4 regions of the Blautia stercoris genome follow, and region 4 is predicted to be linked to each of the others. Evidence: riboswitches for the same ligand, from Rfam matches in the RefSeq annotation. Region 4 holds a riboswitch; each other region holds the start of a gene.
What was found. Region 4 has a riboswitch for thiamine pyrophosphate ahead of thiD (bifunctional hydroxymethylpyrimidine kinase/phosphomethylpyrimidine kinase). Riboswitches for the same ligand answer to the same signal wherever they lie in the genome.
Positions count from the first base shown of each region.

Region 1: another riboswitch for thiamine pyrophosphate. It lies ahead of thiS (sulfur carrier protein ThiS); the one in region 4 lies ahead of thiD (bifunctional hydroxymethylpyrimidine kinase/phosphomethylpyrimidine kinase).
Region 2: another riboswitch for thiamine pyrophosphate. It lies ahead of thiC (phosphomethylpyrimidine synthase ThiC); the one in region 4 lies ahead of thiD (bifunctional hydroxymethylpyrimidine kinase/phosphomethylpyrimidine kinase).
Region 3: another riboswitch for thiamine pyrophosphate. It lies ahead of thiW (energy coupling factor transporter S component ThiW); the one in region 4 lies ahead of thiD (bifunctional hydroxymethylpyrimidine kinase/phosphomethylpyrimidine kinase).

Region 1 covers NZ_BAAHYF010000001.1:1,696,486-1,703,483, reverse strand. The annotation lists gene metK (methionine adenosyltransferase) at 1-1,141, shown strand, start outside; gene ACYQ2D_RS08225 (sensor histidine kinase) at 1,444-2,961, shown strand; gene ACYQ2D_RS08220 (response regulator transcription factor) at 2,962-3,651, shown strand; TPP riboswitch at 3,696-3,802, shown strand; gene thiS (sulfur carrier protein ThiS) at 4,088-4,285, shown strand; gene thiF (sulfur carrier protein ThiS adenylyltransferase ThiF) at 4,287-4,913, shown strand; gene ACYQ2D_RS08205 (thiazole synthase) at 4,991-5,761, shown strand; gene thiH (2-iminoacetate synthase ThiH) at 5,781-6,998, shown strand; gene ACYQ2D_RS08195 (thiamine phosphate synthase) at 6,979-6,998, shown strand, end outside.
Region 2 covers NZ_BAAHYF010000001.1:1,672,692-1,680,424, forward strand. The annotation lists gene ACYQ2D_RS08085 (GTP-binding protein) at 1-223, opposite strand, end outside; gene ACYQ2D_RS08090 (threonine aldolase family protein) at 484-1,521, shown strand; TPP riboswitch at 1,553-1,663, shown strand; gene thiC (phosphomethylpyrimidine synthase ThiC) at 1,764-3,071, shown strand; gene ACYQ2D_RS08100 (DUF488 family protein, N3 subclade) at 3,276-3,716, opposite strand; gene ACYQ2D_RS08105 (PD-(D/E)XK nuclease domain-containing protein) at 3,689-3,856, opposite strand; gene glgB (1,4-alpha-glucan branching protein GlgB) at 3,881-5,791, opposite strand; gene ACYQ2D_RS08115 (TetR/AcrR family transcriptional regulator) at 5,874-6,455, opposite strand; gene ACYQ2D_RS08120 (TatD family hydrolase) at 6,538-7,305, opposite strand; gene metG (methionine--tRNA ligase) at 7,403-7,733, opposite strand, start outside.
Region 3 covers NZ_BAAHYF010000002.1:741,352-749,084, reverse strand. The annotation lists gene ACYQ2D_RS13220 (aminotransferase class I/II-fold pyridoxal phosphate-dependent enzyme) at 1-412, opposite strand, end outside; gene ACYQ2D_RS13215 (MATE family efflux transporter) at 882-2,225, opposite strand; gene ACYQ2D_RS13210 (SulP family inorganic anion transporter) at 2,222-4,378, opposite strand; gene ACYQ2D_RS13205 (iron-containing alcohol dehydrogenase) at 4,394-5,572, opposite strand; TPP riboswitch at 5,689-5,792, shown strand; gene thiW (energy coupling factor transporter S component ThiW) at 5,881-6,444, shown strand; gene thiM (hydroxyethylthiazole kinase) at 6,398-7,216, shown strand; gene ACYQ2D_RS13190 (sugar O-acetyltransferase) at 7,254-7,733, opposite strand, start outside.
Region 4 covers NZ_BAAHYF010000002.1:498,103-505,835, reverse strand. The annotation lists gene ACYQ2D_RS12110 (glycogen/starch/alpha-glucan phosphorylase) at 44-2,296, opposite strand; gene ACYQ2D_RS12105 (AraC family transcriptional regulator) at 2,484-3,362, shown strand; gene cytX (putative hydroxymethylpyrimidine transporter CytX) at 3,462-4,646, opposite strand; gene thiD (bifunctional hydroxymethylpyrimidine kinase/phosphomethylpyrimidine kinase) at 4,643-5,443, opposite strand; TPP riboswitch at 5,587-5,693, opposite strand; gene ACYQ2D_RS12090 (NUDIX hydrolase) at 5,952-6,479, opposite strand; gene ACYQ2D_RS12085 (GH1 family beta-glucosidase) at 6,476-7,733, opposite strand, start outside.

The DNA of each region.
Region 1 (6,998 bases), on a different contig from region 4:
GATGTGTGATGCGATTTCCGATGCAATTCTGGATGCATTAATGGAACAAGACCCAATGAGCCGTGTTGCATGCGAAACATGCACAACAACCGGTGTTGTTATGGTTATGGGTGAAATTACAACAAAAGCTTATGTAGATATTCCGAAAATCGTAAGAGAAACGGTTCGTGAAATCGGATATACAAGAGCAAAATATGGTTTTGATGCAGATACCTGCGGTGTTATCACAACAATTGATGAGCAGTCTGCTGATATTGCGATGGGTGTTGATAAAGCACTGGAAGCAAAAGAAAACACCATGTCTGATGAAGAAATCGATGCAATCGGTGCTGGTGATCAGGGTATGATGTTCGGTTTCGCGAGTGATGAAACAGAAGAATATATGCCATATCCAATTGCTCTGGCTCACAAACTGTCTCGTCAGCTTACAAAAGTTCGTAAAGATGGAACTTTAACTTATTTAAGACCGGATGGAAAAACACAGGTTACTGTAGAATATGATGAAAATGACAAGCCAATGCGTCTCGATGCGGTTGTATTATCTACACAGCATGACCCGGAAGTAACACAGGAACAGATTCATGAAGATATCAAAAAATATGTATTTGACCCGATTCTTCCGGCAGAAATGGTAGATGAAAATACAAAATTCTTCATCAACCCGACAGGACGTTTCGTAATCGGTGGACCTCACGGAGACAGTGGTCTGACAGGACGTAAAATTATCGTAGATACTTACGGTGGATATGCTCGTCACGGTGGTGGAGCTTTCTCCGGAAAAGACTGTACAAAAGTAGACCGTTCTGCAGCTTATGCAGCACGTTACGTTGCAAAAAATATGGTAGCAGCAGGTCTTGCAAAGAAATGTGAAATTCAGCTTTCTTATGCGATCGGTGTTGCACATCCAACTTCTATCCAGGTTGACACTTTTGGAACAGGAAAACTTTCCGACCAGAGACTGACAGAAATCGTTCGTGAAAACTTCGACTTAAGACCGGCAGGAATTATCAAAATGCTTAACTTACGTCGTCCGATTTACAAACAGACAGCCGCTTACGGACATTTCGGAAGAAATGACTTAAATCTGCCATGGGAAGCACTGGATAAAGTAGAAGAACTGAAAAAATATCTGGAAGATTAATAAAAGAAATTTCTAAGATTCACTAAAAAAAGTGGAGAATAGATAAGAATAACAGGGAGTTTTTTGTAGAAATATGAAAAATTTCCTGTTTTTTTGTGATATAATATGATGTAAGTGTCAAAAGTATAAATTGCGGTTGTGCTTGCACAAAAAGCAATTTATAGAAAGTTTAGACTTGTTTTATTAATATTTTCAAGAAAGAGAAGAGGTTTATGTTATAATTATCGTTATAAAAATTTTATCTTAAGTTTTGGAATGGGATAAACACTAAAAAAACAGGCAGGAAAGGAGAAAAAGGAGCAATGAAACTTAAAACAAGAATCGTTATCTCCTTTTTTGTTATTATCCTCGAACCGCTAATCTGCGCAAGTGTTGCATTTTGGGCATTCAGCCAGCATCAGTTAAATGTGATGGAAGAACAATATGGAATTGAAAATGCCTCTTATGATTCACTTTCTAATACGGCAGAAGTGATTAACAGCATGACCGATGACATTGCAGAAGAGCTGAGGGAGACGGCAAAAAAAGATACGAAAGAATTAGAGAATGAAGATTATTTAAATCGAATCAATGGCAGATTAAAGGAAGTACATTCCTATCTCTTAGTAAGAGAAGGAAACCAAATTATCTATTATGGAAATGAAAATTATTCAAGTGAACTTGTGAAACGGCTGCCTCCTTATGCCTCAATTGAAGATGAGAACTCCGAAGAAGCCATTGATGCACAGGATAATGATGGACTTTATCTGGGAGGAACAGTACAGGCACTGGTGAAACAGATTAATTTTGAAAAACCAGATGGAACACAGGGCAGTGTCTTTATTGTGTCAAGTATTTTAAAAACTCTGCCGCAGTTAAAGGCACTGATAAAAAATATGATGATTTCTGTAGTGGTGATTTTGATTCTTACCGGTCTTGGACTGACCTGGTGGATTTACCGTGGAGTCATTGCACCGCTTGATAAACTGCGTACAGCGACACAGAAGATTAAAGATGGAGACCTTGATTTTTCGATTACACCGGAAGGTGTGAGTGAAATTTCGGACTTGTGTCAGGATTTTGAAGAAATGCGTCAGCGTTTAAAAGAGACATCCGAAGAGAAAGTTCAGTTCGATAAAGAAAGCAAAGAGTTAATCAGCAACATTTCCCATGATCTGAAGACGCCGATTACAGCAATTAAAGGCTATGTGGAGGGAATCATGGATGGTGTTGCCAATACACCGGAAAAAATGGATAAATATATCCATACGATTTATAATAAGGCAAACGATATGGATCGTCTGATTAATCAGCTTACATTTTATACAAAGATGGACACTAACCGAATTCCATATACATTTAACAAGATTTCCGTAACCGAATTTTTTAATGACTGTGCAGAAGAAATTGGAATGGAACTTGAATCAAAAGGGGTAGAGTTTAACTATTCAAACTATGTAGGACCGGAGGTGCTGGTTATTGCGGATGCAGAACAGATTAAGCGAGTGATTAATAACATTACCAGCAATTCTTTGAAATATATGGACAGCACCAGAGCACGCCGAATTAATTTAAGAGTAAAAGATGTCGGAGATTTTATTCAGGTAGAAATCGAAGATAACGGAAAAGGAATCTCAGCAAAAGATTTACCAAATATCTTTGAACGGTTCTACCGAACAGATGCGTCAAGAAATTCTTCTAAAGGCGGAAGTGGAATCGGTCTTTCGATTGTAAAGAAAATTATGGAGGATCATGGAGGAAAAGTCTGGGCAACCAGCAAGGAAAATATTGGTACAGTCATGTACTTTGTTTTAAGAAAATACCAGGAGGTTTATCAGTAAATGAGTAAAATTTTAATTATTGAAGATGAAGAGGCAATTGCTGATTTAGAGAAGGATTATCTGGAGTTGAGCGGATTTGAAGTGGAAATCGAAAACCGCGGAGATGTCGGATTAAAAAAGGCATTAGAGGGAGAGTATGATTTATTTATCCTTGATTTAATGCTTCCGGAAGTAGATGGATTTGAAATCTGTCGTGAAATCCGAAATGTGAAAAACACACCGATTATCATGGTTTCTGCAAAGAAAGATGATATTGATAAAATCCGTGGTCTTGGACTTGGCGCAGATGATTATATGACAAAACCGTTTAGCCCGAGTGAGCTGGTTGCAAGGGTAAAAGCCCATCTGGCTCGTTATGAACGCCTGATTGGAACCGGAGTACAGGAAAATGATATCATCGAAATCCGCGGCTTAAAGATTGATAAGACAGCAAGACGTGTCTGGATTAATGGAGAAGAGAAGAACTTCACAACCAAAGAATTTGATTTATTAACCTTCCTTGCACAGAATCCAAACCGTGTCTTTACAAAAGACGAACTCTTTAAAGAAATCTGGGCGATGGAATCCATTGGTGATATTGCGACAGTAACCGTACACATTAAAAAGATTCGTGAAAAGATTGAATTAAATACAGCAAAACCACAGTATATTGAGACAATCTGGGGTGTTGGATATCGTTTCAAAGTCTGAAAAAATATACTTGACAAATACGCAAGAATATCGTACAGTAAAGTGGTAAAAACAAGGGGAGCTTATTTGATAGGCTGAGAGGAAGTTAAGAACTTCGACCCATAACCTGATTTGGATAATGCCAACGTAGGGACAGACGTATGAAATGTTGCGGGAAATGTCAGAAGTTGGCACCTCCCGTTTTTTTATGTATCCTCATAATCAAGCACAGAAAGATTCTGAGGGTACGATGCTTTTTAATTATTTGACAATTGAATAAGTAATACCAAGTGATTGAATGAGAGTTCATGAAGGGGTGCACCACCGCGGGTGTATTTCTTTCGTGAACTCTTTTTTATTTCATTAAAAAGTTTTGTCATGAAAAATAAAAAACATGTTCTACAAAATGCCAAACAGGAAAATTAAGAAAGTACATCAAGAAAGTGAGGAGTTTAGAATGATTAAAGTAAATGGAAGAGAGCGGGATTTTGTTCCGAATACCACCATTGCACAGCTCTTAGAGCAGATGGGTTACAACCTGACTCGTGTAGCGGTAGAGTGTAATGGAAAGATTGTTCCAAAGAAGCATTTAGCTGAAACATTAACAACAGATGGAGACGTCTTAGAAGTTGTAAGTTTTGTAGGAGGAGGCTGAGATGTTAACAAAAGAAGAAATCAGGGAGGCGCTTGTTGAACGTCATTCGGAGGAAGTTCAAAGTAAATTAGATGAGGCAAAAGTGGCGATTGCAGGACTTGGCGGACTTGGTTCAAACATTGCATTTTTTCTTACCAGAATCGGTGTGGGACATCTGCATCTGATTGATTTTGATAGAGTAGATATCACGAATTTAAACCGTCAGCAGTATCGCATGGAACATATTGGCAGATACAAGACAGAAGCACTTTTGGAGGAACTTCGGGAAATCAATCCATACCTTGAGGTAGAGACAGACTGTGTGAGAGTGACCGATGAAAATGTAGGGACTTTATTTCACAATGAAGACATTATCTGCGAAGCATTCGACCGTCCGGAAGCAAAAGCAATGTTAGTCAGCGGAGTAGGAGAATATTATCCGGATAAGATTTTAGTCGCCGGCTCCGGCATGGCAGGCTATGGAAGAAGCAACGAGATTGTGACAAGAAAAATCAATGAGCATTTTTATTTATGTGGGGATGCGCATACCGAACCGGTAAAGGGAAGAGGGCTTATGGCACCGAGAGTTGCAATCTGTGCAGCACATCAGGCAAATCTGATTACAGAACTGATTATCAGAGGCAAATAGAGAAGATAAAAAGAAAGTTAAAAAGAAAATAAAATAAGAAAAAATAGGATATAGAAAACCAGATGGAGGAAAACAAAATGAATAATGATACATTTACACTTGGGGGACATACATTTGAGTCTCGCTTTATTTTAGGTTCAGGAAAATATTCCCTGGATTTAATCAAAGCAGCAGTGGAAAAAGCAGGAGCACAGATTATTACATTGGCACTGAGACGTGCAAATGAGGGAGGAATGGCAAATATCTTAGACTACATTCCTGAAAATGTTACGCTGCTTCCAAATACATCGGGTGCAAGAAATGCAGAAGAAGCAGTGCGTATTGCAAGACTTTCCAGAGAACTCGGCTGTGGAGATTTTGTAAAAATCGAAGTCATCCATGATTCAAAATATCTGTTTCCGGATAACTATGAAACCATCAAGGCAACGGAAATTCTGGCAAAAGAGGGATTTGTCGTTATGCCATATATGTATCCGGATTTAAATGTGGCAAGAGAACTTCGGGATGCCGGTGCAGCGTGTGTAATGCCTCTTGGTTCTCCGATTGGTTCAAATAAAGGAATTTGCACAAAAGAATTTATTCAGATTTTAATTGATGAAATTGATTTACCGATTATTGTAGATGCAGGAATCGGTAAACCATCTCAGGCATGTGAGGCAATGGAAATGGGGGCAGCAGCAGTTATGGCAAATACTGCAATTGCAACAGCAGGTGACATTCCGGCGATGGCAGAGGCATTTAAGAAAGCAATTGAAGCAGGAAGAGCCGCTTATCTGGCAGGTATGGGACGTGTCATGGAAAAAGGAGCAAGTGCATCTTCTCCGCTTACCGGATTTTTACAGGATTAAGAGCGGGGGGAGAAAAAAGATGAGTACAGAAAACCATGTAAATGAGAGTATTTTAAATGATGAAATTAAAGAGTGGCAGAAGAAAAACCGTATCGACCACATGACTTATTTAAAAGGAATGGAAGTGCTTGAGTCCGATGTGCAGAAACAGGTCATTGATGCCATGAATGAGTATGACTATGAGAAATATACCGCAAAGGATGTAGAACGTGCCCTTGCGCATGAAAGCCGTACTCCGGAAGATTTTGCGGCACTGTTATCACCGGCAGCACTGCCGTATTTAGAGCAGATGGCACAGGCTGCAAAGGCAGAAAAAGAAAAACACTTTGGAAATGGTGTCAATATGTTTACACCGATTTATATTGCAAATTACTGTGAAAATTTTTGTATTTATTGTGGATTTAACTGCCATAACAAAATTAACCGCGCAAAATTAAATGCACAGGAAATCGAGAAAGAGATGGCAGCAGTTGCCAAAACAGGACTTCAGGAAGTTTTGATTTTGACTGGAGAAAGTCGAAAATATTCGGATGTGAAATACATAGGAGAAGCCTGTAAAATCGCAAGAAAATATTTTAAAGTAATCGGTCTTGAGGTTTATCCGATGAATTCTGATGAGTATGCTTATCTGCATGAATGTGGCGCAGACTATGTAACCGTATTCCAGGAATCCTATAATTCGGATAAGTACGAAACGCTGCATCTTGCAGGTCATAAACGAATTTTCCCATACCGCTTAAATGCGCAGGAACGTGCCTTAAAAGGTGGAATGAGAGGTGTTGGATTCGCCGCTTTGCTTGGTCTGGATGATTTCAGAAAAGATGCGTTTGCAACAGGTATGCATGCGTATCTGCTTCAGAGAAAATATCCACACGCAGAAATTGCATTTTCCTGTCCGAGACTGCGTCCGATTATCAATAATGACAAGATTAATCCGATGGATGTCCATGAACCACAGCTGCTTCAGGTAGTATGTGCTTACCGCCTGTTTATGCCATTTTCGAGTATTACGGTATCAACCAGAGAGTGCTCCCGTGTGAGGGATAATCTGGTCAATATTGCAGCAACAAAGATTTCAGCAGGAGTCAGCACGGGAATCGGAGAACACGTAGAAGAGATTGAGAATAAAGGAGATGACCAGTTTGAAATCTCGGATGGAAGAAGTGTGGAAGAAGTCTATGAGGCACTTCTTGATGAAGGACTTCAGCCGGTTATGAATGACTATGTTTATGTATAA
Region 2 (7,733 bases), on a different contig from region 4:
CAGTTCCAAAGTCACCAACTAAAGAGCAGCAGATACATCCGGAGTTCATTTCACGAATTTCTACTCCTGCTTCCTTTAAGAAACCGCCGTCGATACCGATTTCACCAAATTCATTTTCAATTAAAACGACCTGCTCGCCTTTATATGCCTCTTTTAATAACTTTTTGATTAATGTTGTTTTACCTGCTCCAAGAAATCCTGAAAAAATATCAATTTTTGTCATCTTCAATTACTTCCTTTCCAAAACAAATGTTTAAAGACTCCAAGAGTACATTTTGTATAGCACGGTAAAAGGGGACGAAAGTTCCACTTTCAGTACTTCCGCCCCTGTTTATCATCTATTTTAGGATTTTACCACAACTAACTCGAAATTGTCCAGTCCATCGTCAATTAATTTTCTCTTCTAAATCTTTTCACTTTCTTTTTACGAAAATTGTGTTAGAATGAGATGAAAGATGTTGTTGAAAAAAGGGGATTTTTATTATGTACAGTTTTCAGAATGATTACAGCGAAGGAGCACATCCAAATATTCTTCGCGCACTTGAAACCATCAACTACCACCAGAATAATTCTTACGGATTAGACGAGCATTGCGATAATGCCCGCGATAAAATCCAGGAAGCACTGGAAAATTATGGAGTTGATATTCATTTTATTACCGGAGGAACGCTGACAAATCTTACGTTTCTTTCGCATGCTCTGCGCCCTTATGAGGCAGTCATCAGTGCGGATACCGGTCATATTAATACACACGAAACCGGAGCGATCGAAGCAAGCGGACATAAAGTGCTCTCTATTCCTTGTACCGATGGAAAACTGACTGCTGACCTGATTCGTCCGGTCTTAAAACAGCACGAAAATGAGCATTGGGTAGAACCTCGTCTGGTCTATATTTCTCTCCCAACCGAACTCGGAACCGTCTACACAAAAGAAGAACTTGAGAAACTTTATCAGTTCTGCAAACGCCATAATCTGTATCTTTATATCGATGGTGCACGTCTTGCCATGGCACTTGCTGTAGAAGAAACACAGCTGACCTTAAAAGATCTGCCGGATTTATGCGATGCCTTTTATATTGGCGGTACAAAAAACGGAGCAATGTTTGGTGAAGCACTCATTTTAGTAAACGATGATTTAAAAGACCATTTCCGTTTTAATATGAAACAGCGTGGTGCGATTCTCGCCAAGGGTTGGATGATTGGCGTACAGTTTGAAGAACTTTTCCAGGATAATTTATATCTCGAACTTGGAAAACGCAGTGTGGCACTTGCACAGCGTTTAAAAGAAGGCTTTATCGACTGCAAGATTCCATTTTTATGCGATTCACCTACCAATCAGCTTTTCCCGATTTTCCCGAATGAATTCGCCAAAAAAATCAATGAGAATTATGTCACAACTTTCCAGTGCAAACCGGATGAAAACCATACCTGTCTTCGTTTCTGCACCTCTTGGGCGACAAATGAACAGGCTGTTGAAGATTTTATCAAAGATTTAAAACAGTGGTCTTATATCTATGCTTGACAAATATCAGAATAGACGATATGATATAAAAAACAAAGAAAAGGGGAGCTGACGCGTCGGCTGAGAAGAAATACGAACGGATTTCGACCCTATGAACCTGATACGGATAATGCCGGCGTAGGAAGCATATTTTATGTGAATGATTAAGGTGTACCTGTCGGGGGTGCACCTTTTTTTATTAGCTAAACGTCTTCAAACAAAAGCTTATCAATCTAAATGCGAAAGGAGAATCAACCGTAATCATGGAATACACAACACAGATGGATGCCGCAAGAAAAGGCATTATCACAAAAGAAATGGAAATCGCAGCAAAAAAAGAAAACATGGATGTCAAAGAATTAATGGAATATATGGCAAAAGGCCAGGTTATCATTCCTTGTAACAAACTCCATACTTCAATCGAACCAAACGCAATCGGTTCTATGCTCAAAACTAAGATCAATGTAAACCTTGGAATTTCCAGAGACTGGAAAGACATGGATATGGAAATCGAAAAAGTAAACAATGCAGTCAAAATGGGGGCTGAATCTATCATGGATTTAAGCTCTTACGGAGATACCCGCACCTTCCGTAAACGTCTTACCAAAGAATGTCCGGCTATGATCGGTACTGTTCCGATTTATGACGCAGTTGTTTATTATCACAAACCATTAAAAGAAATCACTTCCAAAGAATGGATTGATATCGTGCGTATGCATGCGGAAGATGGAGTTGACTTTATGACCATTCACTGTGGTATCAATAAAGCCACCGCAGGACGTTTCAAAGCAAACCGTCGTCTTACCAATATCGTTTCTCGTGGTGGTTCTATCATTTTTGCATGGATGGAAATGACCGGTGAAGAAAACCCATTCTATGAACATTATGATGAAATTCTTGACATTTGTCGTGAATACGACATCACTATGAGTCTTGGAGATGCCTGCCGTCCAGGATGTTTAAAAGATGCTTCTGATATCTCCCAGATTGAAGAACTTGTTACTTTAGGCGAACTGACTGCACGGGCATGGGAAAAAGACGTACAGGTTATGGTAGAAGGTCCTGGCCATATGCCAATGAACCAGATTGCCGCAAATATGGAAATCCAGAAAACCATCTGCAAGGGTGCACCTTTCTATGTGCTCGGACCTTTAGTAACAGATATTGCTCCAGGCTATGACCATATCACAGCTGCAATCGGTGGTGCAATCGCTGCCGCATCCGGAGCTTCCTTCCTTTGCTATGTAACTCCTGCAGAGCATCTGCGTCTGCCAAGCCTTGATGACGTAAAAGAAGGCATCATCGCTTCCAGAATTGCAGCACATGCCGCTGATATTGCAAAAGGCGTAAAAGGTGCCATCGAATGGGATCACCAGATGAGCCTTGCAAGAAAGAAATTAGATTGGGAGGAAATGTTTGATATCTGTATTGACCCGGAAAAAGCAAGACGCTACCGCGCCGAAGCCAAACCGGAAAAAGAAGATACCTGCAGTATGTGTGGAAACTTCTGTGCTGTAAAAAATATGAACCGTATCTTAGATGGGGAAATTGTAAATATTTACGATGAATGATACTACAACTGATAAAATGACAACAATGGAGTTTTTGGCTCAAACCAAAAACTCCATTGTTGTCATGTGGATATTCGCAATCCGCTTCGCTACTTGCTCATAACCAAATAGCTGCTACGCAGCTTATCAGAAGGGGCTTGCCCCCTCCTGATACAAGCAAGTCCCCACCCCTGCTTATTGCTTTTCGCAATTGAAGCAGGGGACTTACTTGATTTGGTTAAAATATTTGATATACTCTGCTTTCGTTTCTATTTTTGCTCCCATTCCAAGCAATATTCCCGCTATAATGCTTCTATGACAAAGCGCTTCTTCCTCACAGTAACATCCCAGTATGATATTTTTTTCTCTGCTTTTTTCACACAACCATCCAAGCTTCTCTAGCGCGCTTTGATTCTTTACAAGGTCGTCTAAAAAATGAGGTACATAAACGGTTTGAAAATATTCTTCATCAAAGATTCCAAGGTGGAACGCCTTTCTGTATGCTTTAAATACTTCCTTTGAAGGACTCAGTTCCTGCACCAGCTTTTCTGTTGTGGGAGTTGAGTCTGGGGAACGGACAATCCACCAGACTTCATCATATTTTGTTTCATCAATTTTTGGGATACATCCGGTATAAATTATGACAACTCGCCTCTTCTTACACAACACTTCTTCGTCTGAAATGCAATTCCATATTTCAGAATCTGTTCGATTCCTTCTTTCTCCAACATTTGTGTATATCTCTTTTCGTCTATCTGTTTTAATGCTTCTTTACAATCTTTTTCTACGGAGTTTTCAGACCCCAAAAGTCCAAAAACTCCGTCCTCTAATTAATATGTAAATACAGCAACTCCATAAGCCGGTAATGGATATGCGAAAGAAAATTCTCTTCCATCACATTCTTTTTTCTGTGCCATATAAACGGTTTTCTCTACCGGCACATTCCCGCCAAATTTCGGGTCTTTACTGTTTAATACCAGACGGTACTGTTTCTTTTTCGGAACACCGACACGATAATCATCTCTCGCTACCGGTGTACAGTTAATGACAAACAACAGATTATTTCTTCCTGTCGGTGATTTTCTGATAAAGCTGTAAATGCTTCTGCTGGCATCATCCGCATTAATCCACTCAAATGCCCCCTCTGTGTGGTCTGTTGCATAAAGTGCCGGATATTTTTTATACATTTTCAAAAGCTCTTTTACATAGTCTCTTAACTCACGATGGCTGGACTCTGCTGTTAAATACCAGTCGAGTTCTCTTGCTTCGCTCCACTCCTGATACTGTCCAAATTCCTGACCCATAAAGAGCAGTTTTTTACCCGGATGTCCAAGCATATAAGAATAACCGACTTTTAAGTTTTCGATTTTATCCTGTCCAAGTCCCGGCATTTTATTAATCATGGAGCATTTTAAATGAACCACTTCATCATGTGATAATACCAGCACATAATTCTCACTGTATGCGTAAGTCAGAGAGAACGTCATCTTATGATGATTGTATTGACGGAAATACGGATCTAACTTCATATATTCAAGGAAATCATGCATCCATCCCATATTCCATTTTAAGCTGAATCCTAAACCGCCGTCTTCCGGATGTGCGGTTACTTTCGGCCATGCTGTAGACTCTTCGGCAATCATGACCGTTCCTTTATTTCTTCCAAGCACGACTGTATTTAAATGTTTGAAAAATTCAATCGCTTCTAAGTTTTTATTTTCTCCGTATTTATTCGGAACCCACTGTCCATTTTCTCTTCCGTAATCCAGATACAGCATGGAAGCCACCGCATCTACACGAAGTCCGTCAATGTGATACTGTTCCATCCAGAACAGCGCATTTGCAATCAAAAAGTTCTTTACTTCATTTTTTTCATAATCAAATACTTTTGTACCCCAGTCCGGATGTTCACCCTTTCTCGGGTCTGCATATTCATAAGTCGGTGTGCCGTCAAAATCAGCCAGTCCATGAGCATCTTTCGGAAAATGCGCCGGTACCCAGTCTAAGATAACACCGATTTTATTTTTATGCATGTAATTGACAAAATACTGGAAATCATCCGGTGTGCCATATCTGGAAGTCGGTGCATAATATCCGGTTACCTGATAGCCCCAGGAGCCATCAAATGGATGTTCTGCAATTCCCATTAATTCTACATGGGTATAGCCCATATCTTTTACATATTCTGCCAGAGAATGTGCAAGTTCTCTGTAATTATAGAATCCATCTTCATCATGTTCATTCTGAGGATGTTTTCTCCATGAACCCGGATGTACTTCATAAATGGACATCGCATTTTTATTTACATCATAGTTCTGACGATTTTTCATCCATACAGAATCATTCCATTTAAAGTTTGTGATATCATAAACGCGGGAAGCATTTCCCGGACGTTTTTCTGCATAATTTGCATAAGGGTCAGCCTTATAAAGCAGTTCTCCTGATGGTGATGTGATACAGAATTTATATAAGTCTCCAGATTTGACTCCTGGTATGAAAAGCTGATAAATTCCCATGTCATTATCACATTTCATAATGTTTTCATTTGGGTCCCATCCATTAAAATCTCCAACTACCGCTACTTCCTGTGCACGAGGAGCCCATACTGCGAAATAAACGCCGTCTTTTCCTTTCTGTTTTGTCGGATGTGCTCCCATGAGTTTATAAATCTCATAATGTGTTCCCTGACCGAACAGATAACGGTCCATTTCCGTAATCTTTAAAGTTTGATTTTTCGCCATAAGCTTTCCCCTTCTTTAAACTGATAATTTTCTATCATTTATATTTTTATTTTTTCTTTTTCTGTCAAACCCCGCAGCCATTTCAGGTATAAATCCCATGTAAAAACTGATGCACAATCTCATACGTTGTCTCATTCGAAATGTGAAACGTCTCGCCTTCTTTCAGACTGTAATTTACAGTCAGAATGTGGTGATTTAATACACCGGTAAATCCAACCGCAAATAATTCCTGACGTCCTCTCATATTTCCAAGCTGTCCTGCCGCATCTTCAAAAATTTTAACCATCATTCTATAATGCCGCTCAATCAGAGGTGCAACCACCTGATAAGCTTCATTTTCTCTTCCCAGATAAAAAAGAGACAGCATGAATAAATAGAATTTCTGATGCTTGCTACAATAATCAAAAAATGTGCGCGCAACACGATAAAGCACGTCTTTTAAATCTCCGCTTTTATTAATTGCGTCCAGGATTTCATCCTCTAACTGCTGATATCCACTCTGTAGCAGATTTTCAAGCAGTCCCCGTTTGCTTCCAAAATAGTAATACAGCGTTGGTTTGGTAATCCCTGCAGTGTTTACAATTTCCTGTACCCCAACTGCGTCATATCCTCTTGCATAAAAAAGGTTCAACGCTGACTTTTTTATCAATTCTTTATTATCCATAAACTGCCCTCCGGCTGTCTGCATGTCTTCGTTGTACTCTATTATACCAATCGGTATATTAAAAAGCAAGCCTTGTTCTTCTTTATTTTACACCAAATAATTTCTGCGCATTTTTCTTCGTTGTCTCGACAACTTCTTCATAAGAAATTTTTTTAATTCTCGCAATTTCCTCTGCCACATAATTTAAATACAACGAGCAGTTACGTTTTCCACGATACGGTTCCGGCGCCAGATAAGGCGAATCCGTCTCAAGCAGTAAATAATCAAGCGGTGCATATTCTACCACTTCTTTTAATTTCTTTGCATTTTTAAATGTGACAACACCGCCGATTCCAAGATAATATCCCATATTCATATATTCTTTTGCATGTTCTAAAGAATAGGAATAACAGTGAATCACTCCTCTTAAATAATCCGCCCTCTCTGCCTTCATCAAATCCATGGTATCTTTTGCCGCATTTCTGCTGTGTACAATAATCGGCAGGCTCATCTCTTTTGCTAAATCCATCTGACGCACAAACCATTTCTTCTGAATTTCATGGCTCTCTTTATCCCAGTAGTAATCCAGGCCGATTTCACCGACGGCAACTGTCTTTTCTTTTTCACAAAGCTTACGCATCCATGCGATTTTTTCTTCATCCAAATCTCCGACTTCATCCGGATGAACACCGATTGCGCCATAGACAAACGGATAACGTTCCATCAAGGTTACCGTTTCTCTTACCCCTCTAAGGCTTGCCCCAACATTGATAATGGTATCAATTCCATGTTCATGCATCGCCCAAATCAGGCTGTCCCTGTCCCCATCAAACGCCTCGTCATCATAGTGTGCATGTGTTTCAAATATCATTTCTTTCTCCTTTTTAGGAAAAGACCCCCATAGTCCGATTTTCATCTTACCTATGGAGGTCTGTTGTAATTTATATATCAGAAAGTTTTCTCTTATTTTAGCAGATTTCTGCACCTGCCGGCATCTCTTTATCTGGTGTCATTAATGCCAATGTACCATTTTCATCCTCTGCGCATAACAGCATACCTTCAGAAAGTACACCTGCAAGTTTTGCCGGTTTTAAGTTTACCAATACCATTACTTTCTTTCCAACCATATCCTCTGGTTTGTAATTGGACTTGATTCCAGATACAATCTGTTTTACCTGATTTCCGATTTTTACCTGAGAACAAAGCAGTTTCTTGGATTTCTTCACTTCTTCACAGGCAATAATTTCACCTACCTGGAATTGCATTTTCATGAAATCATCAAATGTAATTTCCGGTTTT
Region 3 (7,733 bases), 240 kb from region 4:
TTGCCCCACATAGAACCAATGCATTAATAACACTTTTATGTACATTCCTCGGTAAAATGATTTTATCCCCTGCTTTGCAACAAGAAAGTACCATTCCCTGAACAGAAGAAGTCGTACCTCCTACCATAAAAAATGCATGCTCTGCACGAAACGCCTCCGCTGCAAGTTCTTCCGCTTCTTTTATGACAGAAACAGGATGGCAGAGATTATCTAACGGCTTCATGGAATTCACATCCAAACTGACACATTTTTCTCCTAACAATTCTACCAGTTCCGGATTTCCTCTGCCTCTTTTATGTCCCGGCACATCAAATGGAACGACTCTTTTTCTTTTCAAAGTTTCCAGTGCTTCATACACCGGTGCCCGCATCTGCCGATGCTCTTCTTTGTTATTTCTTCTGTTATATTTCATTTCTCCTCCGATGTTGTGTCATTCCCACTCCAAAAATAGAACGAAATTTCCTGTAAAGCAAACAAAAAAGGACAGGTGATTCATCACCTGTCCTGTAGTATCATTCTACAAAAGTCATTTTAAGTTTATACACTATGCATCCTTATGCATATTTGCAAAAACCATTTTCTTTCAGAGCTTATCGTTGACGCTTCCGCCAGCAAATATTTGCTAAAACTACTCTTATTGACCGTTTCACAAGTGATATCTCTATCTGAGAGGGTCGCAGGTTACTCTCCTGCACACAACTTATAAAATTTGAGCTTCTAACTCAATCAATAATGCGGTCTTTCACCGCAGTCGGCAGCTGCCCCGCCTGTCCGTATGGGCTTAACCAATTTCTTGGTGGGCAAATATTTGCATGAAAACAATTTTCGCATTCATGTATTTTTTAGTATAACATAGGTTTTTTTTAATTGCAAGAAATCTTTTATCTGGTTAACTTCCGAATCCACTTTCCATAATTAACGATCAAAAACGCCGGAACACATTTAAACCACTGATCCGCATTTAAGCAACACACCACAATTTGCGGCGACGCCTTAAATACAAACGCTGCAAGGAAAGAAATCGGAAGCACAATCCCCCATATACTGATAATATCAATCTTTGCTACAATCTGAGGACTTCCGCCGCCTCTTATAATTCCATTATTGGTCGGCATCTGATAAGACATTCCTACACAGACGGCACTTAAAATAATAAGAAAACTGTTCGCCATCGCTCTTGTCTCTTCGGATAAATTATAAATTCCAAGAATTGGAATTCGCAAGAAATATAAGGTAACCCCGGAACAAATTCCAATTGCTAAAAACAGCTTTTGGAGTTGCTTGGAATACCGAATCACTTGCACTTCATCTCCCTCTCCAACTGCTTTTCCAATGATAACAGAAGCTGTGGAGCACGCACCGACTGCTGCTGATTTCACTAAAAGAAACAGGTTGGAGGCAACACTGTTGGCCGCAATTGCACGTGCAGTCATATGACCTAAAATTGCAGTTTGAAGTGCAGTATTGATGCCCCAAAGACTTTGCACCAAAAACATTGGTCGAGTTACTTTTCCATAATCTGCAATGATTTCTCGATCCATTTGCTGAAAGTAATCCCGGAATTTTAAATCTAAGATCTTTTCTTTTCTTATACTATAAAAAATAACAATTCCACATTCTAAGATTCGAGCGACCAAAGTTCCAATTGCTGCACCTGTCACACCCAGCCTCGGTGCGCCAAACCTTCCAAAAATTAAGGTATAGTTAATTCCGTAATTAACCACTAACGTAACAATCGATAACATCAAGGCAATTTTTACTACCTGTACTGTACGAAGCGTAGCCAGCAAAATCGTCGTAACTGCAAAAAACAGATACGTAAATCGAATGATAGAAAGATACACACAGCCTTCCTTTACAATTGTGGTCTCTGTTGTAAAAATATGCATTACCGGGATCGGAAAAAAGGTCACAATTCCAAACAAAATCAAGGCAATTCCAATCCCAAAACGCATTGCAACATTGCCGATTTTTTTAATCGAACCGGTATCCTTTTTGCCAAAATACTGGCTACCTAAAATGACGGCACCTTCAGCAAATGCGGATAACATCTGCTGAAATATAAACTGGATTTGATTAACCGCTGTGACACCGGATAATGAGATTTCGCTGTAAGCGCCCAGCATAATATTATCTGTCAAGTTGACACTAAGCGTTAACACATTTTGGAGTACTAATAAAATATAAATTGAAAAAAAGTTTTTGTAAAAACCCCGCTTTTTCATGGTTCTTTCTTCTCCCGAATCTCCTCTTCCCATTTATGTAATTTTCTTGCCGCTTCCGGATTTTGCTTTTCCAGTCTCTTTTCAAGTCTTTCCCTGCTCTTCTTCAAGTGCTCCACAATCTCTGGATGATGAATCAATAACTGCTGCTCAATTTTACGTCTTCGTTTTTCAATCAATTGCAGAATTACTTTGCGATCTCCTCTTAAGTTTTCCGGAAGTTCATCTAAATGCAATTCCATTCTTCTTAATATTTCATCCTCATCAATTGCTCCAAGCGAATGCCAGTTTTTAAGTTTTTCTTCAATTCCAAGCTCTGCAAGGCGCTCCAAATCCGGCAGTTTATGCAGCTGTTCCATCACCTGATGCACTTTCTTTTCAATTTCTTCTACTGCATCATCACCAAAGGCCCAGGCAAATTCTTCTAAGGTATTTTCCTCTTCTGCCGGTATCATTGCCTCATGTACTGCATGCACCTTTTCCGGAATTTCAAGTGGACATGGAGAAGAAATTCCGGCATCATGCAAAGCTGCAAGAATGGTTCGGCGGACTTTTCCTTCTTCAATTAAATGTCCAATTCCAAGGCTTCTCATCTGTTCATTTACATTTTCGGAATGTTCTGTGATATAAAAATGAATTCCCTGTTTGTCAAAGTTTTTTGCCATCATTTCCAGACGATCTGCCGCTGTGATATCTATACTGTTGATTGCTCCTGCATCTACAATGACTACTTTTGTATCTTCTTTGATGCTGCTTTCAATATCGGACTGGAAAATCTTAATGTTTGCAAAAAACAGATTTTCGCTGAATCGATAAATAATTGTATTTTTAATCGGATAAGCATTGCGGTTTCGTTTTAAATCATAATAGGCTTCCTTGCCTGGAATCATACCATAAAAAGCACGAGGCGGATTGGTTGCTCGTAACACAACTGCTATAAAAGAAAGTAACAATCCGATTACAACACCATAAATGGTTCCCAAAAACAAAACACTGATGCACGCTGCTACAAATATATAAAATTCATTCCGACTTACTTTAAATAAGCGAATTGCCAGATGCAATTCCACCACATTCATAAGTGCTGAAATCACAATCGCAGTTAACACTGGCACCGGAAGATAACCGATAAAACCGGTTGCACAGACTAAAACAACTGCCATCACTGCACCTGCTGTAATCGAAACTGCCTGTGTTTTCCCTTCATACTGCTCATTCATTGAAGTTCTTGAAATACTTCCATTTACCGGGCAGCAACCCACACACGCAGCCGCAAGATTTCCCATTGAGCAGGCCAAAATTTCTTTATTCTCATCAATCTTATATCCATTTTTTAAAGCAAAATTATTTTCTGATAATAAGGTTTCTGACATGATAACCGCAGCTATCATCAGACTTCGCCCTGCCGCCTGCGTCCAGTCAATCCCTGCAAATTGAAACATATGAAATTTCGGAAGACCACTCTCTACTGCATCAAGCAAAACTACTCCTCGTTCATCCACATGAAATAGCAACGTTGCTATCACTCCAACCGCCATAATCACAATTGCCATCGGAAATTTCGGAATCAGTTTCCCAGCCAGCCGAAGAAAAACCAACGCTCCGACTCCAAGTGCAACTGACAACCAGTTAATTTCCTTACAGGTTTCAAAAATATGGTGAGCAAGTTCCGGTAATTCTCCTGAACCTGCCTTACCTCCTAATATCTTTGGTATCTGCATTAAAATAATCGTAAGTGCAATTCCGCTGATAAATCCCCCCATAACCGGTGTTGAAATAAAATCTACAATCCTGCCGGCTTTTAGAAAATAAAACAACAACAGCCATAGTCCGGTTAAAAGCGCAATCACAGGCACATACTGCATTGCCTCTTTACTTCCACTCTCAATCCCAAGTGAAACAAGTGCTGCTCCCACAATCGCTGCCGGTGCAGCATCTACACCAAAGATAAACTGTTTTGAAGTAGAAAACAGTGCAAAGAATAAAATCGGAAAGACCGAACCATAAAGTCCATAGACTGCCGGAAGTCCTGCAATCTGTGCATATCCCATCGAAATCGGAATCGACACCGCTGCCATAATAATTCCTGAAAAAATATCTTTTTTTAAGTATTCTTTTTTATAATTTTTTAATGTCGGAAATAATAAACCCTTCATACGTTTCATTCCTTATTATTTTGCCATTTCATAGATTGCCAGCATATCTGCCTCATATAATACTTTTGCAGAGCCCTTATGTCCGCCTGTATTTAAACTGCATTTATGTGCCAGTTCTTTTAATTCTTCTTCACTCGGAGTCAGCCCCAGCTCACGAAGATTGGTCGGCATCTTTATTTCACGGAAAAATGCCTCCATTGCTTCAATTCCATGCACTGCCATTTCCTCTGCATCTCCGGTATCTTCAAGTCCCATTACCCGCACTGCAAATTTGTGGAAACGTTCCGGAATTTCTTTATAGACATATCTGGCCCAGCTTCCCCAAAGTGCTGCAAGTCCTGCTCCATGTGCCACATCATACATACCGCCAAGTTCATGTTCCAGTGCATGTGTTGCAAAATCATTTCCACCATTTCCACATCCGGTTAAGCCGTTATGAGAAAGACTTCCTGCCCACATTACTTCAGCTCTGGCATTGTAATCTTTTGGATTTTCTTTTAAGATCTTTGTATTTTCAATCACTGTACGCATCAATGCTTCGGCAATGCTGTCTGTCAGCTCCATATTTTCCCCTTTGGTAAAATAACGCTCCATTGTATGCATTAAAATATCGGTGCATCCGCATGCAGTCTGATAATCCGGCAGCGTCATAGTCAGTTCCGGATTCATAATCGCAAACTTCGGACGGCAGTATTCACTGTGATATCCGGTTTTAATCCATCCATCTTCATTTGTGATAACAGAAGAATCACTCATCTCACTTCCTGTTGCTGAAATGGTTAAAATAACACCGATTGGCAGACAGCCTGCCGCACTTCTTTTATGAGAATAAAAATCCCATACATCACCACCATTTGCAACTCCATATCCGATTGCCTTTGCAGAGTCAATGACACTTCCTCCGCCGACTGCCAGGATAAAATCAACACCTTCTTTTTTGCAAAGTTCAATTCCTTCCTTTACAAGCGAAAGTCTTGGATTCGGAACCACTCCGCCCAGTTCTGTATATGCAAGGTTTTCTTTTTCCAATGCCTGTTTTACGCGGTCTAACAATCCCGTCCGTTTTACACTTCCACTTCCGTAATGAATCAAAACTTTTTTACAGTTTTGTGCCTTTACAAGTTCTCCTGTCTTTTCTTCTGTGTCTTTTCCAAATACTACCTGTGTGGGTGCATAATAATTAAAGTGAAACATCCTCTGATCCTCCTGTTATTTTCTTACTTTTTGAGTTGTTATAAGTATAATACCTGTGTTTTCAGAATACAAGTTGACTTTACATTTCTATTGTGATAATCTTTTTACGATTTAAGTAGAAACAATACGGGAGCTTGTGTGACAGGCTGAGAGGAAGATATTAGCTTCGACCGCACCTGATTTGGATAATACCAGCGTAGGAAATCATAAGAATTTATAATTTTAACCATATCTGCTCCGGATTTCCAAATCCAGGGCATTTTTACTTTATTCAAAAAATTTTTATAAATAAAGAAAGGATACGCTTTATGAAAACAGAACATTCTCACTTACTTCGCATGGTTATGCTTGCCATGTTAGTTGCCATCGGTGTTGTCATCTCTCCGATTCTAAGAATCGAAGGAATGTGTCCGACTGCACATTTTATTAACATTGTCTGCTCCGTGCTTCTTGGACCTTGGTATTCCCTTCTATGCGCAACTTTAATCGGAATCATCCGTATGATGATGATGGGAATTCCTCCGCTTGCCTTAACCGGAGCCGTATTTGGAGCATTTTTATCCGGTGTCTTTTATCGGGCTTCCGGTGGTAAAATCATCTGCGCTGTCTTAGGTGAAATCTTTGGAACCGGAATTATCGGTTCTCTGGTTTCTTACCCTGTTATGGCAATTCTTATGGGAAGAGGCGGTTTAACCGCATTTTACTATACCCCAATGTTTTTAGCTGCTACGACAATGGGCGGAACAGTTGCCTGGTTCTTCTTAAAAACCTTAAGTCAGGCAGGTGTTCTTGCCGAGTTTCAAAGAAATCTTGGAGCAAAAGTTTATGATAAAAAAGTTAGAAAATCTAAAAGAACAAAATCGACTCACTAAACCACTGATTCACTGCATTACCAATCCAATTTCCATCCATGACTGTGCAAATATCGTTCTTGCCTCCGGCGCACGCCCGATTATGGCAGAACACCCGCTTGAAGTTGCTGAAATTACAAGCACTGCACAGGTTCTTGCTTTAAATCTTGGAAATATTACTGATGCAAGAATGGAAGCCATGCCGATTGCGTTAAAGACTGCGGTACAAAAAGAAATTCCGGTGCTTCTTGACCTTGTCGGAACTGCATGCAGTACGCTTCGAAAAAATTTTGCAAAAGAATTACTGAAAATTCATGTCCCTTCGGTTTTAAAGGGAAATATGTCAGAACTGCTTGCCATGATAGAGGAAGAATCCCACGCTGTCGGAATCGACGCCGGAGAAAAAGATTCCATCACCGACGAAAATCGAAATAGACTGACCAAACTCTTTCAGAAAAAAGCCGATGAATGGAATACAGTTTTTCTCATCACCGGAAAAGAAGACATGATTGTATCAAAAGATGAGTGTTTCTTTGTCCAAAATGGTTCACCCGCTATGGCAAATATTACCGGAACCGGCTGTATGCTTGGGATGGTCTGTGCTTCCTATCTTGCCTCTGCCTCAAATGCTTTTAACGCCGCTCTGACTTCGACTGTTGAATTTGGAATTGCCGGAGAACTCGCCGCAAAAAAGACAATGGCTCCTGGGTCTTTTCAGGTTCAGCTATTGGATTCCTTCTATCAGTTGACCGAAGCAAAACGAGATTCACTTGCAAAAATAATCGTGTATTAAATATAAAGAGGAGACTTTTGGTCTCCTCGAATAATGATTACAGCTCTATTTTCCGATCTTTGAAATAATATTCCTTGTCATGCTCATTGATTTCTCCTATCACCTTACACGGTATTCCATAAGCAACCACATTTGCCGGAATATCTTTGGTTACTACACTTCCGGCACCAATTACTGTATTGTCTCCAATTGTTACTCCCGGCATTACACAGACACCGCTCCCAAGCCAGCAGTTTCTTCCGATATGAATTGGCATATTATACTGATAAGCCTGCTTGCGAAGTTCCGGTAAAATCGGATGTCCCGCTGTCGCAAGTGTAACATTTGGTCCAAACATGGTATAATCTCCAACATAGATATGGGTGTCATCTACTGCAGTAAAGTTAAAATTTGCATACACATTATTTCCAAAATGAACATGACGACCACCAAAGTTTGCATGAAATGGTGGTTCAATATAACAGTTTTCGCCAAGTTCTGCCAACATTTCTTTTAACATCTGCTGACGTTTTTCTCC
Region 4 (7,733 bases):
AAATTTAGAGTTTTCCAAAAGCTTCTTTTTTATTTATTTTTATTTACGCATGCCAGATGTCGTTATTATATTCTGCAATTGTACGGTCAGATGAAAAATATCCTGCTTTTGCAATATTGACAATCATCTTCTTCGCCCATGTTTTTCTATCTTCATAAGCTTCTAAGGCTTCTTCTTTCTTTTTGGTATAAGCCTTGAAATCTAAGAGTGTCATAAACCAGTCTTTATTTAACAGTTCATTCTGAAGTCTGGTTAAGTTTTCTTCATGACCGATTGCAAGCAGCTCTTTAGAAGTAATAAAGTCTACCGCTTCTTTGATTGTCTCATCTTTTTCGTAGAAGTCTCTGGAAACGTAGTCTGCATTTTCATAGTGTTTGATTACTTCTTCACTGGAAGCTCCAAATACAAAGATATTATCATCACCTACCAGTTCATGGATTTCTACGTTTGCACCATCTTCTGTACCGAGAGTCAGCGCACTATTTAACATGAACTTCATGTTTCCTGTTCCACTTGCCTCTTTAGAAGCCAGAGAAATCTGTTCTGAAATATCACATGCCGGAATCAGTTTTTCTGCTTTTGTGACATTGTAGTTTTCAATCATAACAACCTTTAAGTATGGACTTACTTCAGGGTCATTGTTGATTAATTCCTGTAAACATAAAATCAGGTGAATGATATCTTTTGCAATCACATAAGCTGGTGCTGCCTTTGCTCCAAAAATAACTGTGATTGGAGTAGATGGTTTCTTACCCGCCTTGATTTCTTTATATTTATGAATCACATATAATGCGTTCATCTGCTGACGTTTGTACTCATGCAGACGTTTAATCTGAATATCAAAAATAGATTCCGGATTCAATTCTACATTTTGAGTCTGTTTTAAGTAATCGCAGAGTGCTTTTTTATTGTCTCCTTTTACACTCAGTAATTTTTCAATGACTGCATCATCATCTTTGTAAGCCAGGAGTTTTTCCAGTTCTTCTGCATTTTCTCTGTATCCGGTTCCGATTAATTCATCAAGCAGAGCAGTCAGTTCCGGATTGCAGTGAATCAGCCATCTGCGGAATGTAATTCCATTTGTTTTATTATTGAATTTTTCCGGATAAATCTTATAAAATGCATTTAGCTCTGTATCTTTTAAGATTTCTGTATGCAGAGACGCTACACCATTTACACTGAAACCGTAATGAATATCAATGTGTGCCATGTGTACCACATCATTTTTATCAATGATTACAACACTTTCATCATCAAATTTTCTTCTTACTTTATCATCTAAAATTTCGATAATCGGAACCAACTGAGGAACAACTTTCTTTAAATATTCCATCGGCCATTTTTCAAGTGCTTCTGCAAGAATGGTATGGTTTGTGTAAGCACAGGTTTTGGTTACAATCTCAATTGCTTCATCCATCTGGATTCCACGTGCAACCAACAAACGAATTAATTCCGGAATGACCATAGTCGGATGAGTATCATTAATCTGGATAACCGCATATTCATACAGATCATGCAGATTTGAACCACGTGCCACACATTCATCCAGGATTAACTGTGCACCATTACTTACCATGAAATACTGCTGATAAATACGCAGCAGACGACCTGCATCATCACTGTCATCCGGGTATAAGAACAGTGTAAGGTTCTTTTCGATTTCTTCTTTATCAAAATCAATTCCTTCTTTTACAATGCTGTCATCTACAGATTCTAAGTCAAATAAGTGAAGTTTATTGCTCTGATTGTTGTATCCGGTTACTTCAATATCATACATTCTGGAATTTACAGTCAGATTTCCAAACGTTACAGGATAGCTTACTTCCGTTTTTGTCAGCCAGCTTTCTTTTTCAATCCATGGATTTGGAACTGCATTTTGTAATTCATTTTTAAATTCCTGTTTAAATAATCCAAGATGATAATTTAATCCAACTCCATCTCCGCTTAATCCTAATGTTGCAATAGAATCAAGGAAGCAGGCAGCCAGACGTCCCAGTCCACCATTTCCAAGAGATGGTTCCGGTTCAATTTCTTCGATTTCGCAAATATCTTTTCCATTTTCTGCAAGCATTTTTTTCACATCATCATAAATACCAAGGTTAATCATGTTATTGGATAATAATTTACCAATTAAAAATTCTGCTGAAATATAATAGATTTTTTTCTTCTTTACCGGTACTTCTTTATCCTTTGCCATATTCTGAACAACATGTAACAGTGCATAATACACTTCTGCATTAGATGCTTCTTTGACTGTTTTTCCAAGTTTTGTTTCTAATAATTCCTGAATTTTCATCATAAAAAAATCCTCCATCATTTTCTTTATCTTGCTCTAAATTCTATTTTCCTGTTATCCTGTCGTGTTTCTTATCTGCATTTTACTATGCTTTTTCAATTATTTCTTGCAAAATACTCTCTATTTATAATACAATACTATTAAAATATAATTTACAAATTTTGTATAAAAATGGAGGAATTTGTTCATGAACCTCACAGAATACCAAAATTACCATGAGTCAAAATCTCATACTTCTCTCGAATTTCCTTATAATACTTACCTTTGCTGTATCCCTATGGACTTTACGCATGTTCCCATTCACTGGCACAATGAAATGGAATTAATTGTCATCCAGAAAGGCAGTGGAATCATCTCCGTAGACTTTATTACCCATGAAGTAAAAGCCGGAGATATTGTCTTTGTGCTTCCCGGACAACTCCATTCCATCAGGCAAAAAAAAGAAGCACGGATGGAATATGAGAACATTCTCTTTCATCCATCTATGCTTCTTTGTGGTGAACCGGATTTGTGCGGAACAAATTTCATTCTTCCTCTCATGGAAAATCCTGCTACCATTCAGACCTTTCTCACTCCAGATGCCCCTGCTTATGAATCTCTTTCCGGATGCATCCGAAAAATCGATAATCTCTGCGATTCCAGACCAAAAGGCTATCAGCTTGCAGTCAAAGGCTGGCTCTTCCAGCTTATGTTCTTTCTCGTTTCCAATCAGCAGACACTAAAACAGCCTTCTCAGTCTCACCAAAAACATATGGATAAACTGAAAACCATTTTAAAATATGTCGAAGAACATTACAACGAGCCTTTAAACATTGAAGATATGGCAAATCTCATTCATTACAGCAAATCTCATTTCATGAAGTTTTTTAAAACACATATGAATATGGGATTTACCCAGTATCTCAATCATTATCGAATGAGCATGGCGGCAAAACTTTTAGTTTCGACCGATGATTCTGTTTTGACGATTGCAGTCTCTTCCGGCTTTGATAATCTTTCATATTTTAATCGACTCTTTAAAAGAGAATTTCATATGACGCCACGAGAATACCGTCGTCAGCAATGATACGTTTGACACTTACATGATTCTTTTCAAAAAACCTTATTGAGCTTCCGTTTTTTTAACTCAATAAGGTTTTTGTTCTATCTTGATTCTATTTTTATTTTACTTGCTTTTCACTGCTTCTGCAATTTTCTCTACAACTACACAAAGCACAACTGTAATCACCATATCCGGTAATGTGTTTCCCACCGGTGTATCTACCTGCATCAGCAGACGATAAATCACAAAACCAACAAGCCACACCGCCAGATTTCTCCACTGAAATGCAGATTTTTGGGCATCTGCCTTTTTTAACATAAAGTAATCTGCAATTTGCACTGCAATCATCGGTGCAAACACAGAACCAATCAGATATAAGAAATTTGTAATGTTATCCATTGGATACACAATTGCGGCAATTGTTCCAATTATCGTTACTACAATTGCTGCCCATTTTTCCTGAATTTTAGAGGAAATCGATACGCTAGAAACTCCTGCGGAATAAGCATCCAAAAAGGTTGTTGTGACTGTGGAAAATACAATAATTAAAAGTCCCACAATACCAAATCCTGTTTTTAACATAATCTGCGCAATGTCATATTCACCTGTAAAAATAGCTGCTCCCATACCAATCATATACATAAAAATGCTGACCAGACTGTAAACAACTACACTTGCAAATGTCGCTGCAAATGGTTTTTCTGCTTCTCTTGTATAGTCACTGATCAGTGGCAGCCAGGAAAGCGGCATTGCTACCGCAAGCTCTACTGCGGCTCCAAATGTCAGACTTCCATCATCTACAATTGCCGGCATGCTTCCATTTCCAAAAAAGATAACTTTAAAAAGTACCAACGATAAGATAAAAAGTGCAGTCATTGCAACGGTGTTTAATTTACCAAGATTTGTAATCCCAATCAGAATCCATACAATAATCAGAACACCGATAATAATCGCCCAAATCCAAATGCCGGTATGTAGCACACCATCTGCTGCAAGTGCACCGTCATAAATCATAATTGCAGTCCAACCCACAAGCTGTAAGACATTTAAAATGGCAAATAAAAGGCTTCCCCTTTCACCAAAACTCATTTTTACTGTTTCCATGGCACTTTTACGTTCTTTTGCACCAATCATTCCCGCTGCAAACATCATAAGTCCGCCAATCAGATGTCCCAGTAAAATCGCTGCCATTGCTTTTCCAAAGCCAAGTGGTGCAAAATAAGTACCGGTCAGGATTTCAGCTAAAGATACCCCTGCACCAAACCAAATCAGTCCGTTTGAAAAAACGGAAGTTCTCTTTTCACTCATCCCTCGTACTCTCCTTTGACTGCAAACGCATGATTCATCGGTCCGCTTCCTTTTCCAAGGTCAAGCATAGCGGCAAGTGCGCCGGAAATATAATTTTTTGCATATTTTACGGAAGTTTCCAAATCTCTTCCTTTTGCAAGATTTGACGCAATCGCTGAAGAAAGAGTGCAGCCGGTTCCGTGTGTATTAGAATTATCAATTCTCTTTCCATGGAACCATACCGGCGCTTTTCCTTTTTGAAAAAGCAGGTCGTTCGCATCATTTAACTGATGTCCGCCTTTTAATAAAACTGCACAGTCGAATTTCTCACAAATAAGCTCTGCTGCTTTTTCCATATCTGCTTCTGATTTAATTTCCATCTCAGAAAGAACTTCTGCTTCCGGAATATTTGGAGTAATCACTGTTGCAAGCGGTAATAGTTTACTTTTCAATACACTGATAGCATCTTCACTAATCAGTCTTGCCCCACTGGTTGCCACCATAACAGGGTCTACTACGATATTTTTTGCGTGATACTCAGTCAGTTTTTCTGCAATGGTTTCAATCAGCTCACTTGAAGAAACCATTCCTGTCTTAATCGCATCCGGATAAATATCTGTAAAAATACTATCAAGCTGCTCTGCCAAAAATTTTGGTGTTACCTCCATAATATCTGTTACGCCAGTTGTATTCTGAGCAGTCAACGCCGTAATCGCACTCATCGCATACACGCGATTTGCGGTCATTGTCTTAATATCTGCCTGAATGCCGGCGCCTCCACTGGAATCACTTCCAGCAATTGTTAATGCTGTGTACATCATTTTTTCCTCCTTGTTCTTTGCATTAATTTTATAGAGCGACAAAAGGTGGTGCCCCCAATCTGCCGCTGTTATGCCTTGAATCTTTCAATGTATTTTAAAAATGCAGGAACCCAACGAAAGATTCCTGCATCTAAAACACATATCTGTGATTCATTATCTCCCTACGTTGGCATTACCCAAATCAGGTTCTGGGTTAAAGCATCCGCTTACTCTCAGCCTGCTTACGCAAGCACCCCGCTTTTTATAACAATTTTATTATACACCCTTATCTTGAAAATACAAGTTTTTGATGCTATTTTTCCCTTGAACCCAAATAGCAGGTGCAACTGATATAATAATCTATCGCACCTGCCATCTTCCTTCATCGTTCTTACGATCGAGGTAAAGCCTTTTCCACTCCAATAATTTGTTATATGCTTTTCTTCAAGATTTCAATCTCGCATTTTATGACTTTCTTCAAGATTTTATTTTACGTTTTTATGACTTTCTTCAAAATTTTATTTTTCTACCGGCTCATCCATCTTGCCCAGGCTGCCAGCCCTGCTCCATGTTTTATTTCACCTGATGCCACCATTCTTTTAAATTCTTCTATCGAGACTTCATGAAGTTTCAGCACCTCTGCCGGGTCCAAAGATTCCTCCCCCTGCTTTCCACAACAAATTGCAAAAAGATGGATTTTCTCATTCGTCGAACCAAACGACGGATAAAAATCTCCAAGCGGAATCACCTCTTCTGCTTCATATCCCGTTTCTTCTTTCAATTCACGTACTGCTGCCTGCTCTGCTGTTTCCCCCGGGTCTATCAGTCCTCCCGGAAGCTCCGTCTGCCACAAGCGGATTGGATAACGATATTCCTTCAGCGTAATAATATTTTCTCCATGAAACGGAAGAATACTTACTCCTTCAATCATTTCAAGATAATCATAAGGTCGGATCTGATTTTTCACCCGTACTTTATCCTGTACAAGTGTAAAGCGACCCAGCTTTATTTTCTCTGACTCTACTGTTTCAAATGGACTTTTTATTTCCTTCATATTTCTTCCCCATTTGTCTTAATGACATGTTTATACCAATACGCCGAATCCTTTAGAATTCTCTGCTGATTACGATAATCCACATACACAAGTCCAAATCGGTCAGAATAACCTTTTGCCCATTCAAAGTTATCCATCAATGACCACTGGAAATATCCTCTGATATCCACCTCTGTTGCAGCTCTTTTTAGTTCATGCAGATATCTTCCAAGAAAATCAATTCGATTCGGATCATGCACTTTTCTATCCAGTGAAATCACGTCATGGCAAGATAAACCATTTTCTGTGATATAAATTGGTTTTTGATATCTTTCATATAAGAATTTTGGTCCCCAATATAAACATTCCGGAGTAACCGGCCACTGTATCGCTGTTTTCGGAAAACCTTCATATCTTTGAACGGCCTCCGGCTTTCCATTCTCTCCCATACGATAAGCGCAGCCATTATAGATATTTTGTCCATAGACATCAATTGGTTCAGAAATTAATTTCATATCTGCATCTGTAATTTTCGGAAGATATTTTTCATAACGAACCAAGCCTTCTTCCGGATAATGTCCAAGCAGTACCGGGTCAGACCACCACGCTACATTCCAGGTCCAGTTACTGTCATCTTCCTGCATGGAAAAGTACATCTGTCTTGCGGCTTCAATATCTTCCGGACGGTTAGTCTCAGGATAGCAGACAGAAGAAGTCGGAGCATATCCAATCGTCAGCTTTTGTTTTCCATAAGCGCGAAGCATCTGCACTGCACGCCCATGTGCTTTTAATGCATTATGTGCCATCTCAAACGTATCTCTTAACGGTGCTTTTACACCCGGCGCATGCTCTCCTGTAAGAAAGCCAAGTCCTACGAAACACTGTGGTTCATTTAAGGTAAAGAAATGTGTTACTCGATCACTAAAACGCTCTGCGACAAGCTTTGCATATTCTCCAAACCACTCCACAATTTGCGGATTCATCCAACCTCCTCTTTTATAAATCTCATAAGGAAGTTCCCAATGATACAGCGTAATATAAGGTTCAATCCCATTTTCCAGCAACTCATCAATCAGTGCATTATAAAATGCGATTGCTTTTTCATTTACTCTACCATATCCTTCCGGAAGTACACGTGACCAATCAATTGAAAAGCGATACGCTTTTAAACCGATTGCTTTCATTAGCTGTACATCTTCTTTGTATCTGTGATAATGGTCACATGCAACCTCTCCTGTATGTCCGGAGTAGATTTTTCCTAGTTCTTTTGTATAT